3 regions of the Buttiauxella sp. AC038 genome follow, and region 1 is predicted to be linked to each of the others. Evidence: predicted binding sites of a transcription regulator. Region 1 holds the regulator's gene; each other region holds the start of a gene.
What was found. The regulator CRP, encoded in region 1, controls carbon source genes, mostly activating them, when cyclic AMP is high. The targets are predictions, from matches to a motif close to ATGTGANNNNNNTCACAT.
Positions count from the first base shown of each region.

Region 2: AC0IXI_RS14120 (glycoside hydrolase family 3 N-terminal domain-containing protein) is a predicted target of CRP. The motif match lies at 2,482-2,499, and genes of this name have one in related genera.
Region 3: AC0IXI_RS07735 (mannitol dehydrogenase family protein) is a predicted target of CRP. The motif match lies at 2,409-2,426, and genes of this name have one in related genera.

Region 1 is NZ_CEEDCQ010000001.1:405,165-409,453, forward strand. It holds gene AC0IXI_RS01865 (YccS/YhfK family putative transporter) at 1-1,307, opposite strand, end outside; gene crp (cAMP-activated global transcriptional regulator CRP) at 1,497-2,129, opposite strand; gene AC0IXI_RS01875 (OsmC family protein) at 2,445-2,849, shown strand; gene AC0IXI_RS01880 (phosphoribulokinase) at 2,870-3,748, opposite strand; gene AC0IXI_RS01885 (YheU family protein) at 3,862-4,080, opposite strand; gene AC0IXI_RS01890 (hydrolase) at 4,082-4,289, opposite strand, start outside.
Region 2 is NZ_CEEDCQ010000001.1:2,978,691-2,982,979, forward strand. It holds gene AC0IXI_RS14120 (glycoside hydrolase family 3 N-terminal domain-containing protein) at 1-2,342, opposite strand, end outside; gene AC0IXI_RS14125 (glycoside-pentoside-hexuronide (GPH):cation symporter) at 2,665-4,062, shown strand; gene ppsA (phosphoenolpyruvate synthase) at 4,111-4,289, opposite strand, start outside.
Region 3 is NZ_CEEDCQ010000001.1:1,607,255-1,611,543, forward strand. It holds gene AC0IXI_RS07730 (CobW family GTP-binding protein) at 1-718, opposite strand, end outside; gene AC0IXI_RS07735 (mannitol dehydrogenase family protein) at 852-2,315, opposite strand; gene uxuA (mannonate dehydratase) at 2,527-3,720, shown strand; gene AC0IXI_RS07745 (DUF2000 domain-containing protein) at 3,798-4,220, opposite strand.

The DNA.
Region 1 (4,289 bases):
TTCGGGAAGTGGAAGTGAAGCGCAATACCTGCAATGGCAAGGCCTGCAATGGTGCCCGCCGAACGGTGGAGAATACGAACTCGTGTGGCACCGTAGCCGTTTTGCGTCACGAACATTACCGTCATTAAAATCCAGTAGGGCTTGGGCAGATGTAAAAATGCACCCAACAGACTGGCTATCGTGAGCATCACACCCAATCTTGCTGCGTTGCGAAGCGCCGCTGACTTCAACGATAAATAACTTTTCAATGCCGCCCACAGTGGCAAACGGCGTTGCCGGTCTTCCATTAAATCACGGACATACAGCGGGCGTTGGGTGCGTAGCACGCGAGCGATACGGCTGAAGTGGTAATGGCAAAATTGCCCAACCGGGTTATCTGGATTCTGACGGGCGATTTTCTCAAGGGCGTCGATCTGTTTTTCCATCGTAAAACGCTGTGGATAACGATGGTAAAGAATGTCGTCAGCCAGTACGCGTAAGCGCGCCGCGATGGTCTGAGCATTCCATCTAATAACCGCTTCTGCATGGCTTTGCTCGACGAGCTTCTGAACTTCAGCTGGTTGGTGAAGGCTTACCGAGATGTGCTCTTGCAAATCCAGTGCTACCTGGAATGCACGTAGCAAACGCTTGTAGCCGTTTTGCTGGTTTGCCGCCAGCATATGAAGCTGTTGGTAGCATTGGGTAATGAGATCCACCGCTTTTTGCTGACGAGCCAGCAGAGGAGGGAGCGCTTTTTCCGGATCGGTATGTTGAGTCAGCATGCCGTATTTTGCTTCACAGTAATCTGCCAACTGCCGATAGAGCAGGCTCAATGATTCCCGCAGCGGCTGCTCGCGCCACATCCAGAACCAAAACCAGTTAAATACGCCGTACCAAATCGTACCGGAGACATACAGCACCATCGGTTTCCAAATCGGCATATTTCCGGCCATGCTGAGTGTAAATATGGCAGCAATGAGTGATGCGGGAAGCAGACGAGCGTGCAAGGAACTGATTTCTGCCGTGACCCCAAGCAAGAGCGCCATCACGACCAATATCACCGGCAACGGTACGGAGGTATAAAGTAATAAAAGCTGCATGATCAGACTGCTGATGGCAAAAAGGCTGCCGCCAACAATCAGACGTTTGAAGAAGCGCTTATGTGGAGTATCAAGGCCCGCAATATTGCAACAGGCAGGAACTAACGAGAAAAGCAGGCCAGACTGGAGATCGCCGACGAGCAAACCTACTGCCACCGGAAGGCACAGCACCAGCGTTTGCCGCAGTGCGTAGTTAACTTCAGGATGGTAGATCAGCCGTCGCCACATTTGCTCGTCATACTTCAAGTTGCAGGGTTGTTGGTTGTACTCAGTCACACCAGTCACTTACTTTAGTAAGCTCCTGGGGATTCCTGAGCTTACCGCCTACCTGCAACATGAATTATTTAGAGCAAGTGAGGGAAGTGTAGAGACAAAAAAGGCGTGTTATGAAGCAACACGCCATTTTTTAGACGGAGATTAACGAGTGCCGTATACGACGATCGTTTTACCGTGAGCGGAGATCAGATTTTGATCTTCCAGCATTTTCAAGATACGACCAACAGTTTCGCGAGAGCAACCCACGATCTGACCGATTTCCTGACGGGTAATTTTAATCTGCATACCGTCTGGGTGGGTCATTGCATCAGGTTGTTTAGCCAGGTTCAGCAGCGTCTGCGCGATACGACCAGTCACATCCAGGAATGCCAGATTACCCACTTTCTCAGATGTAACTTGCAGACGGCTAGCCATTTGTGAAGACAGGCGCATCAGAATATCTGGGTTGACCTGGATCAGCTGGCGGAATTTTTTATAAGAAATTTCAGCCACTTCACAGGCACTTTTAGCACGAACCCAGGCACTACGTTCCTGACCTTCTTCGAACAGCCCTAACTCACCAATGAAATCGCCCTGATTTAGATAGGAGAGGATCATTTCCTTGCCCTCTTCATCTTTAATCAGAACAGCCACAGAGCCCTTGACGATGTAATACAGCGTCTCTGCTTTCTCACCTTGGTGAATGAGTGTGCTCTTCGATGGATACTTATGAATGTGGCAATGGGACAAGAACCATTCGAGAGTCGGGTCTGTTTGCGGTTTGCCAAGCACCATGCGCGGTTATCCTCTGTTTTATAACTGGCTACCAACGACAGGACGCTAAACATCCTGTCTGGCGTTGCAAGTAATTAGAATATTCCCCACCTTGGGGAGATGGCATGCAAGTCATTCTTGCTGCCTGTAATTAGTGATGTCCTCTGCATACATGCATTACGTCAATGTATCGATGTAGCATCTGGATTGTTTTAGCATAGCTTTTGGCAAGTGTCTCCTGTTGTCTCGTTTCAGCTTGACGCATGTCGCCTTCCGTTGCCAGATTTGCTGAATCTGCGTACTCTGAAAGGTAATTTTTCTACAGGAGTAAGCAGCATGCAGGCACGAGTGAAATGGGTTGAAGGGTTTACCTTCCTGGGCGAGTCCGCTTCAGGGCACCAGATCCTTATGGATGGCAATTCTGGTGATAAAGCACCAAGCCCAATGGAAATGGTGCTGATGTCCGTTGGCGGTTGCAGTGCAATTGACGTAGTTTCTATTTTGCAAAAAGGCCGCTACGCCGTGACCGACTGCGAAGTGAAATTGACCTCTGAGCGCCGTGAAGAGGCTCCGCGTTTGTTTACGCACATCAATCTGCATTTCATCGTGACAGGCAAAGAGCTAAAAGATGCTGCAGTTTCCCGCGCAGTAGACCTCTCTGCTGAGAAATACTGCTCTGTAGCACTGATGCTTGAAAAAGCGGTCAACGTTACTCATAGCTATGAAGTGATTGATGCTTAGTGTGTAAAACAGGGCGGTGATTAGCCGCCCTGATTAATGTTTCGCCCTTCCGCCAGTCGCTTAACGAGCGGCGTCATAATTAATTCCATTGCCAGACCCATTTTGCCGCCCGGCACCACCAAAGTATTGATGTGGGAAATAAACGACCCTTGCAGCATGGCAAGCAAATACGGGAAGTCGATGTCATCCAGCCCGCGAAAATGAATCACCACAAAACTTTCATCCAGAGAAGGGATGCCGCGAGCCGCAAATGGGTTAGACGTATCAACAGTTGGAACGCGCTGGAAGTTGATATGGGTGCGGGAGAATTGCGGTGTGATGTAATTGATATAGTCGTCCATAGAACGAACCACAGAATCCATTACCGCTTCTCGGGAATGCCCGCGCTCGCTGGTATCGCGCACTAACTTTTGTATCCACTCCAGGTTCACAATCGGTACTACACCAACCAGCAAATCGACGGCCTTAGCCACATCGTGCTGTGGCGTAACTACACCGCCGTGCAAACCTTCATAAAACAAAACATCAGTGGGTTCTGGCAATGGTTGCCATGGCGTGAAGGTTCCGGGGATTTGGTTCCAGGGTACGGCTTCATCGTAAGTATGTAGATACTTGCGTGACTTACCCTGCCCGGTTCTGCCGTACTCAATGAACGTCTGTTCAAGCAAACCAAAGTCATTGGCTTCCGGGCCGAAATAGCTGATATGGCGCCCCAGGTCGCGTGCTTTACGAATAGCCATATCCATTTCAGGACGAGTGAAACGATGGAAACTGTCACCTTCGACTTCCGCTGCACGTAAATTGAGTTGCTGGAAGATTTTACGGAAGGCAAGGCTGGTTGTTGTCGTTCCCGCGCCGCTGGAACCTGTTACGGCAATAACCGGATGTTTGGCTGACATAAGGCAACAACTCCATGGGTGATAGCAAGTGTGTGTAAGTAAGGGCTGGTCCTCACCCTCAGGGAGATAGCTGGGTGAGGGTGGTTTTATTATGCAGTATAGAAGTTAAACGCTTAGCCGCGAAACTGCCCGCGAGCCATAATATTTACCGTTTCATGGAGTTCCGACCATACCAGCACAGCCTCACCACTTTGCAGCTGGCGCTTAACATCGGCCACTTTCTGCTCCAGTGAACGCTCTTGTTCACCATAATCGGTGCCTTCGCGTAATACAAAGGATTCAATCAGATTATCAAGCGTTTCGGGAGGCAGATCTTGCCAGGGAATCATCATATTACTGGTCCAAAAATTGAGACAGCCACTGCGGGATACGTTGCTCAAGCCACATTTCAGGGCGCCGTAACGTGCCACCCACAAACCCAACATGCCCACCGTATCGCGTGAGTTGATACTCGATATTGGCAGGTAAGATAGCTTTATCGGGGATCACATGGTGATCCATAAACGGGTCATCTTTTGCGTGGATGATGAGCGTCGGCGTT
Region 2 (4,289 bases), 2.6 Mb from region 1:
CACTTTCCGCTGATAACCCGCGTATCACCAGTGACCCGCACGATTCCCGAGCTTTTAATATCCGTACTCGACGCGCCAACGCGAATGTCAAACTCGCCGGCTTCAACGATACGCTCGCCTTTGCGGCTGGTGAAATTCAGCATATCCGTGGGAATGTGAAAGGTGAGTTTTGCCCTGCCGCCAGGTTCGAGGTGAACGCGCTGGAAGGCTTTTAGCTCTTGCACCGGGCGCACCATGGAAGCCACTTTATCGTGAACATAAACCTGCACCACTTCGCTACCGGCAGCGGTTCCGCTGTTGCGAACGATGACACCAACAGTCACCACGCCGTTTTCGTTGGGAACGTTTTCGCTTTCGATATGTAGCGGGCTGTAGTCGAACTCAGCCCAGGTTTTTCCGTAGCCAAACGGGTAACGCGTGCCAAAATGGAAGGCAAACGGCGTACCACCACTCTTCAGTTTATGGTTGTAGTAATACGGCATTGCCCCGGCGCTTTTAGGAATGGACACCACCAGGCGGCCGCCAGGTTCTGCACGCCCGGTAATAATATCGGCAATTGCATGGCCGCTCTCTTGCCCTGGAGCCCAGGCCATCAATAGCGCAGCAACGTTATCTTCCTGGCCGCCTAAGTTGTACGGGCGCCCTCCAGTCATCACCACGATCACCGGTTTGCCGGTAGCAACCAATGCATCGAGTAGTTGTTGCTGCACGCCCGGTAGTTCCAGGCTGTCAGTATCCGAACCTTCGCCGACTGTTCCGCTCTGGAATAAGCCGGATAAATCTCCCACGCACAGCACCACAACATCGCTTTGATCAGCGGTTTTCACGGCGTCCGGAATCAGTGAGGTATCGTGTGAAACCGGAGAGGCTTGCATCGGTTTTCCACCGCTGTCACCGGGGAAAACTGGCGCGCCAGCCATGCGTTTTTCGATGATGTGGCAGCCTTTGGCATAACGCACGTTATCGCGACCAAGTTGCCGTTGAAGGGCGTCTAATGGCGTGGTGACTTGCGATGTTTGTTCAAGCATATCGCTGATAATCAGATGCACCGGGAAGCTATAGCCGCTCAGCAGCGCGAGCGGGTCATCAGCCGTCGGGCCAATCACCGCCACGCGCGGGTGCCCTTTCAACGGTAATATGCCGTCGTTTTCAAGCATCGTGATTGAACGTGTCGCCACCTCACGCGCAATCTGTACGGTAGATTCACTTTGCAGCACGACACCGTTTTCATCGCGATAAGGGTGCTCAAATAAGCCCAGCCGGAACTTCTCTTTTAGTACGCGAGCCACAATCTCATCGATTTTTTGCATCGTGATGAGGCCGCGTTCTACCGCTTCAGAGAGATGGCGCGCGCAATCATCTTTTGGTAATTCCACATCCAGACCGGCATTAAACGCCAGCGCCGCAGATTCCGCTGCATCATGTGAAATACCATGATGTTGATGCAACAGACTCACACCGCCGTAATCCGCCACAATCAGGCCGTCAAAGCCCCATTGCTCGCGCAAAATTGTGGTCATTAAGAATTCGTCAGAATGCCCTGGCTGATTATCAATATCGTGATAAGCCGGCATGACCGAACCGGCATTTGCGAGCTTCACCGCCATCTCAAATGGCAGCAGGAAAGTATCGTTTAACTCGCAAAAACCCAGATGAACCGGTGCATGATTGCGAGCGCCTTCGCTAAACGAGTGGCCGACATAGTGTTTCAGCGTTGCCAGCAGGTCGCGGTTTTTGCCCTGCAAACCTTTGACGTAATGTGTCGCCATCATGCCCACAAGCCACGGGTCTTCACCGAATGTCTCTTCCGTGCGCCCCCAACGTACATCGCGCGAAACATCCAGCACCGGAGCCAACCCCTGATGGCAGCCAGTTGAACGCGCTTCTTCGCCAATCGCAGCAGCCGCGCGCTCAATCAGATCCAAATCCCACGTCGAGCCATAGTTAAGTGATGACGGAAATAAGGTGGCATCTTTGCACAACAGGCCCACCAGACACTCTTCATGAAACAGCGCCGGAATGCCCAGCCGCGTTTCTTCTACCAGTGTTTTCTGTAAGCGGTTAGCGGCACGCACGCCCTCTTTAGCATCAACAATGTGGGTTCCCAGTGGCCGGGTAATTTGCCCCACACCCAGTTTGAGCCGTTCGGCAAGTGCAGATTGTTCTGTCACCCCTGAAAATTCATCGCTTAAATCTGTGCGCTCCCGGTGGTTACCATCGCTCGATAAAATCAGCCAGTACGCATGCATTTGGGCAAATTTTTCTTCCGGCGTCATGCGTAACATCAGGTCAGCGACACGTTCATCTACCGGGCGGCGAGCATCCTGATAAATTGCAGGCATAATATTCCCCTTTCGAGTTCAGCCATCCGCGAAACTGTTCGCGGAGATGATTTTTAATCATCAATATGGGTGATGAGTGCGGGTGCAAACAATTGCCAGAATAACCTGCAAGATTACGTTTTTTGGTTTTAAGTGATAAATGTGATGGGTTTCAAAAATATCCATGAAATAAAACCTATTCACGACGAGGAGAATCAAATAAGAGATAACTCCGTCACAGTTGGTAAGAAACATAAAACACAAATAAAAAATTACAATACTCATCTTAAGTTTCACCACATATAACTAAGGACATATTCCGGCTCTTAATAAAGGTGAATGTATGTCGGTGTTAACTGAAAAAATTACCATCAAAGAAAAACTGGGTTTTGGGCTGGGCGATGCGGCAAGTCACATTGTCTTTGACTCTTCCGTTGCTATTCTCGCTTATTTTTATACCAATATTTATGGTTTACCTCCTGCGGTCATGGGGACTCTATTTTTACTCGTCAGAGTACTGGACGCGATTACTGACCCTATTATGGGTGCGATTGCCGACCAGACAAAAAGCCGCTGGGGGCGCTTCCGCCCATGGTTATTGATTATCTGTATCCCGTTTGCAGTCAGCTGTGTGCTGGTTTATTCAACGCCTGATTTTGAACAAACCGGTAAAATTGTCTACGCCGTATTTGCGTATATATTCATGACGCTAATGTACACCGCGATCAATATCCCTTATTGCTCATTAGGTGCTGCGATTACTTCTGACCCTCAGGAAAATCTTTCCCTGCAATCATGGCGTTTTGCCATTGCGCCAATCGGCGGTGCGATGGGTACGGCGCTGATTCTGCCACTGGCTGATTTCATCTCCCCAACTGACAGAGCTACGGGTATGCAGTGGGCAATGGGCATCTTCGGTGTAATCGGCTGTATCATGTTCCTGGTCTGTTTTTTCACTACTCGCGAACGAATTACGCCAGTGAAAGAAGAAAACCTGAATATTATGCGCGACGTAAAAGTTTTATTAAAAAACGATCAGTGGCGTATTTTGTCTGTTTATAACCTTGCGATGTTGTGCGGTGTCGTCGTTCGCGGGAGTTTACTGGTCTATTTCGTACAATATATCCTTAATCAGGGCAGTGGCATTATTTCGATGTTCATGCTTGCCACGACTATCGCTGCCGTATTCGGCAGTTTATTTGCAAAGCATCTCGGTAGCTGGATGTGTAAAATTCGCGCCTCCATTTGGGTGAACGTGTTAAGCGCATTAATCGGTTTATTGTTCCTCGTACTGCCGACAAACTACTGGGTGCCCGCATTCATCGTGCATATTGCCCTTAATATATTGCAGGGTATAAATGCCCCTCTGCAATGGTCAATGATTACCGATGCTAATAACTACGGTGAATGGAAAACTCAGCGTCGAATTACCGGAATGAACGTCGCGGCGAATATATTCATTATTAAATTAGGTGTGGCGATTGGTGGTGCATTAACCGGATGGGGTCTGGCCTGGTTTGGTTATCAGGCAGGTGTAGAGCAACAATCAGCTGAAGCCGTCCGTGGTGTATTGATTCTGTTTACCGTACTACCGGCAATTTTCTACATCATTACGGCTATTTCGATTCACTATTACAAACTTACCGAAGAGAGAATGAACAGTATTGTGGGTGATTTGCGAATGGGTAAATTCCAGAGCGAAAGCGGAGTTACCGGAGTAATGACACCGAAAGCATTATGATAAAAAAGGCTCCTCAGCAATGAGGAGCCTTACTATGATGAATATTAATTATTTTTGAGATTCCGCCAGACTTAACCAGGTTTGCACCACCGTATCCGGGTTCAGGGAAAGACTATCGATCCCCTCTTCCATCAACCAGGCAGCAAAATCTTCATGGTCAGATGGGCCCTGGCCACAAATACCCACATATTTACCCTGCTTCTTCGCTGCTTTAATCGCCATCGACA
Region 3 (4,289 bases), 1.2 Mb from region 1:
CCACGTAGCCTTGGCCACTGTTGATGCTGCGCCGCCAGCGTTGATGTTCAGGCAAACTTAATGCCGCTAGCCCACGTTTTGCTGCATGGCTGTGGTTATGATCCGGACTGGATGGCACCTCGCGCAGGTTTTGGCGTGGTTTATCAAGAAGGCTAATATCGATATGACCATTTTGTGCGGTAATCATTTCCCGCCCAGCCCCCTCACGCAGCCACCACTCGTTAAGAGCCGCGCGGCTTTCATCGCTGGCACGGTCTTCTTTATTTGCAATGACGATATCAGCGGCAGCGAGTTGATCGCGGAAATTGTCATTATTGACTGCCCGCTCATCAAGCAATTGACGTGGGTCAAGCAGACACAGAGTAGCGTTGAGTTCGATCCAGGGTTGGTAAACTTCGGCGGTCAACATATCGAGGATTTGTTTTGGGTGACCAAGCCCGGTCGGTTCAATGAGCAGACGGTCAGGATTGCCCTGGCGAAGCAAAGTATTGAGCCCTACCTGCATCGGTAGTCCATTTACACAACACATACAGCCGCCGGGGATTTCTTTCAGCAAAGCACCGCTGTCGGCTAATAACGCGCCGTCGATTCCGACTTCACCGAATTCGTTGACCAGCACAGCCCATTTTTCATGCTCGGGCTTATTGGCAAGTAAATGCAGAATGGTGGTGGTTTTACCGCTACCGAGGAAACCGGTAATCAGGTTGGTTTTAGTCACAAGTGCTCCGGACAGGTTGAGTGAACCTTACGTGATGTTCAATTATCACTATCCTGAACAAAAATTACCAAAAAATGAAGCCCGGACGGCTCCACATCCTTGTGAAGCGGGCTTAAAGGCATTGATTGTTAAATTAATCGATAAGGTTTGCGACCGTTGCTCGCGCACCTTTGCTGCATAACTCATTCCATGCAGCGGTAATACGCGCGACGAATTGTTCATCAGCAGGCAGGTCACTGCCAAAGATTTCATGCAGGCTGAGTAGGGCATTAACGAGTTCATTAACAGAGCTGTTTGCGACCAGCGTTTTAATTTTTTCAGCTAACGGATCGCGAATATCAATTTCGTTGCCCGCGTCGTCAATACCGCTGACATAGCGCATCCAGGCGGCAACTCCTAATGCCAGGCATGGCCACTCATCGGCTTGTTGCAGATGCCAGCGAATACTCTCAAGCATCCGTTGTGGCAGTTTCTGGCTACCGTCCATCGCAATTTGCCATGTGCGGTGCTTCAGCGCCGGGTTGTCAAAACGCTCGAGCAGGTTATGGGCATACTGCTGTAGATTTACGCCCGTAACGCGCAGTGTTGGCGCTTGTTCCTGCATCATTAAACGATGCGCCGCCTTGCGGAAATTCTCATCTGCCATGCAATCATTAATATGCTGATAGCCGGCGAGGTAGCCGAGATAAGCAAGGAAGGAGTGGCTGCCGTTCAACATGCGTAACTTCATTTGTTCCCATGGCATCACGTCGTCCACCATTTCGACGCCAACTTCTTCCCATGCCGGGCGGCCTGCAACAAAGTTATCTTCAATGACCCACTGGATAAACGGCTCGCCAGCAATGGCGCAGGGATCTTCTACGCCCAGCGTGTCAGTAATTTCCTGCAATGACTCAGGTGTCGCCGCAGGAACAATTCGGTCAACCATAGTGCTAGGGAAGGTGACATGCTCGCGAATCCAGTCCGCTAACTCCTGGCTGCGAGTTTCCGCCATGCCAATTACCGCATTGCGTACGACATGGCCGTTGTCGGGAATGTTGTCGCAAGAAAGTACGGTAAATGGTCGCAGTCCACGCTCGCGGCGACGATTAAGTGCCTCCACCAAAATGCCCGGAGCCGAATGCGGTTCTTCAGGGTTTTGCAGGTCGTGAATAATACGCTCGTTACTGCTATCCAGTTTCCCGGTCGCCGGGTCGATGCAATAGCCCTTTTCAGTCACAGTAAGGGAGACAATCGCAACTTGTGGCTCGCAGAACTTTTCAATAATGGTATCCAGTCCATCGAGTTTTGCATTCAGGCATTCGTTAACCGCGCCGACAATAATCGCCTGATTACCTTCACGACCTTTTTCCAATACGGTATACAAATGGTCCTGTGCACGCAGCGCACTCATTAGTTTATCGCCGCTAAACAGACTAATTTCACAAATGCCCCAGTCTCCCCCCAATTTATTGAGTACCCGGTCGGTCAGCAGCGCCTGGTGTGCGCGGTGAAACGCACCAAAACCAAAGTGGACGATGCGAGTTTTTAACGCCCGGCGGTCATAATTAGGCTGTTGAATATCGGCAGGTAACGTGACTGAAGCAATTGTGTTCATAAAATGCAAATCCTGGTTAACTAATTGGTAACATGGCTCAGTCTAAAGTTATATGACAGCAAATTAAATTGGTCTGCTGTCTTTATCCCTTTAATGTGAGCTGGATCAACCAATATCATTGCAAAATTTGACCGTAAGCGAGAATCCGGTATGGTAGTAGTCAATACAGCATTCTAGAATTGGTATGACAACTTAAACTGAGGAACTGTCGATGGAACAAACATGGCGTTGGTACGGCCCAAAAGACCCGGTATCTCTGGATGATGTGCGTCAGGCGGGCGCGACCGGTGTCGTTACTGCTTTGCATCACATCCCAAATGGTGAAGTTTGGCCGGTTGCTGACATCAAAGAGCGCCTGGCTGTATTGGCGGAAAAAGGTCTGACCTGGTCTGTAGTAGAAAGTATTCCGGTGCACGAAGAAATTAAAACTCACTCCGGCGACTTCGATAAGCATATCGCAAACTACCAGCAAAGCATTCGTAACCTGGCAGAATGTGGCATCGACACCGTGTGCTACAACTTCATGCCGATTCTGGACTGGACACGTACCGATCTGGAATATGAATTGCCAGATGGTTCACGCGCTCTGCGTTTTGACCAGATTGCTTTTGCAGCATTTGAGCTGCACATCCTCAAGCGCGAAGGCGCTGAAGCTGACTACAGCGAAGAAGAGCAGCGCCAGGCGCTGGGCTACTTCAACAATATGTCTGATGCCGAAAAAGAAAAACTGACCCGCAATATCATTGCTGGTTTACCAGGTGCGGAAGAGGGTTACACCCTTGACCAGTTCCGTGCACGTCTTGCTGAATATGACGGCATCAGTAAAGAACAGCTGCGCGAAAACATGGCGTACTTCCTGCGCGCCATTGTTGCGGTAGCGGAAGAAGTAGGTGTTCGCCTTGCAGTTCACCCGGATGATCCACCGCGTCCAATCCTGGGCCTGCCGCGTATCGTTTCTACTATTGAAGATATGCAATGGCTGAAAGAAACTGTCGACAGCATCTATAACGGCTTCACCATGTGTACCGGTTCTTACGGCGTTCGTGCCGACAACGACCTTGTTCGCATGATTGAAACCTTCGGCGATCGCATTCACTTTACCCATCTGCGCGCAACTTGCCGCGAAGATAACCCGAAAACCTTCCATGAAGGCGCGCACCTGCAAGGTGATGTGAACATGGTTGCGGTAGTGAAAGCGATTCTGACTGAAGAACAACGTCGTAAAAACGCCGGCGATCTGCGCCCGATCCCGATGCGTCCGGATCATGGCCACCAGATGCTTGACGATCTGCACAAGAAAACTAACCCAGGTTATTCAGCGATTGGTCGTTTGAAAGGTCTGGCTGAAGTTCGCGGTGTGGAACTGGCTCTGAAACAAGTTATGTTCCCAGATTTGCTGAAGTAAGCTGAACAATATTGATGTAAAAAATTGATGTAAAAAACGCGCCTCCTGGCGCGTTTTTTTATGGCTGCAACATAAGCCTATTTATACAGACCCAGGTTCCCTGTGAGCCTGGTGATTTTTTTCTTCGGCCCAATTAACCCTATTGCTACCAGTTCAATATGATTGCTGGATACAGCAGAAATACGTTCCCCATATTCATCGTATGTCTTACATGACTGCGCCAAAGCGCTGAAGGGCATCGTGTAAATCTCTTCGTCTGTTTCAGCAATGTTGAGCAGCTCCTGTATATAAGTGCCTGGTGCCAGGAGAATCGGCAAAGGGGCATAAATAACGCCAGGATAATTGACGGCATCTGCACTTTGCATGTCAGGACCCACCAGATTTTCTACCGTATGGCCGAAACTCATACTAATAACGCTGGCTGCGTTGATGGCAAGCCCAGGGCTCAGGTCTTTATCAATAATAATCGTGCTTCGATGTTGGCTGGCGTCAAACTTCATATTTTGTCCTCGCAGGGGAATCTGAAATGGCTCATGGAGTCGCTCTTTGTGAACAATATAATGCAGGAA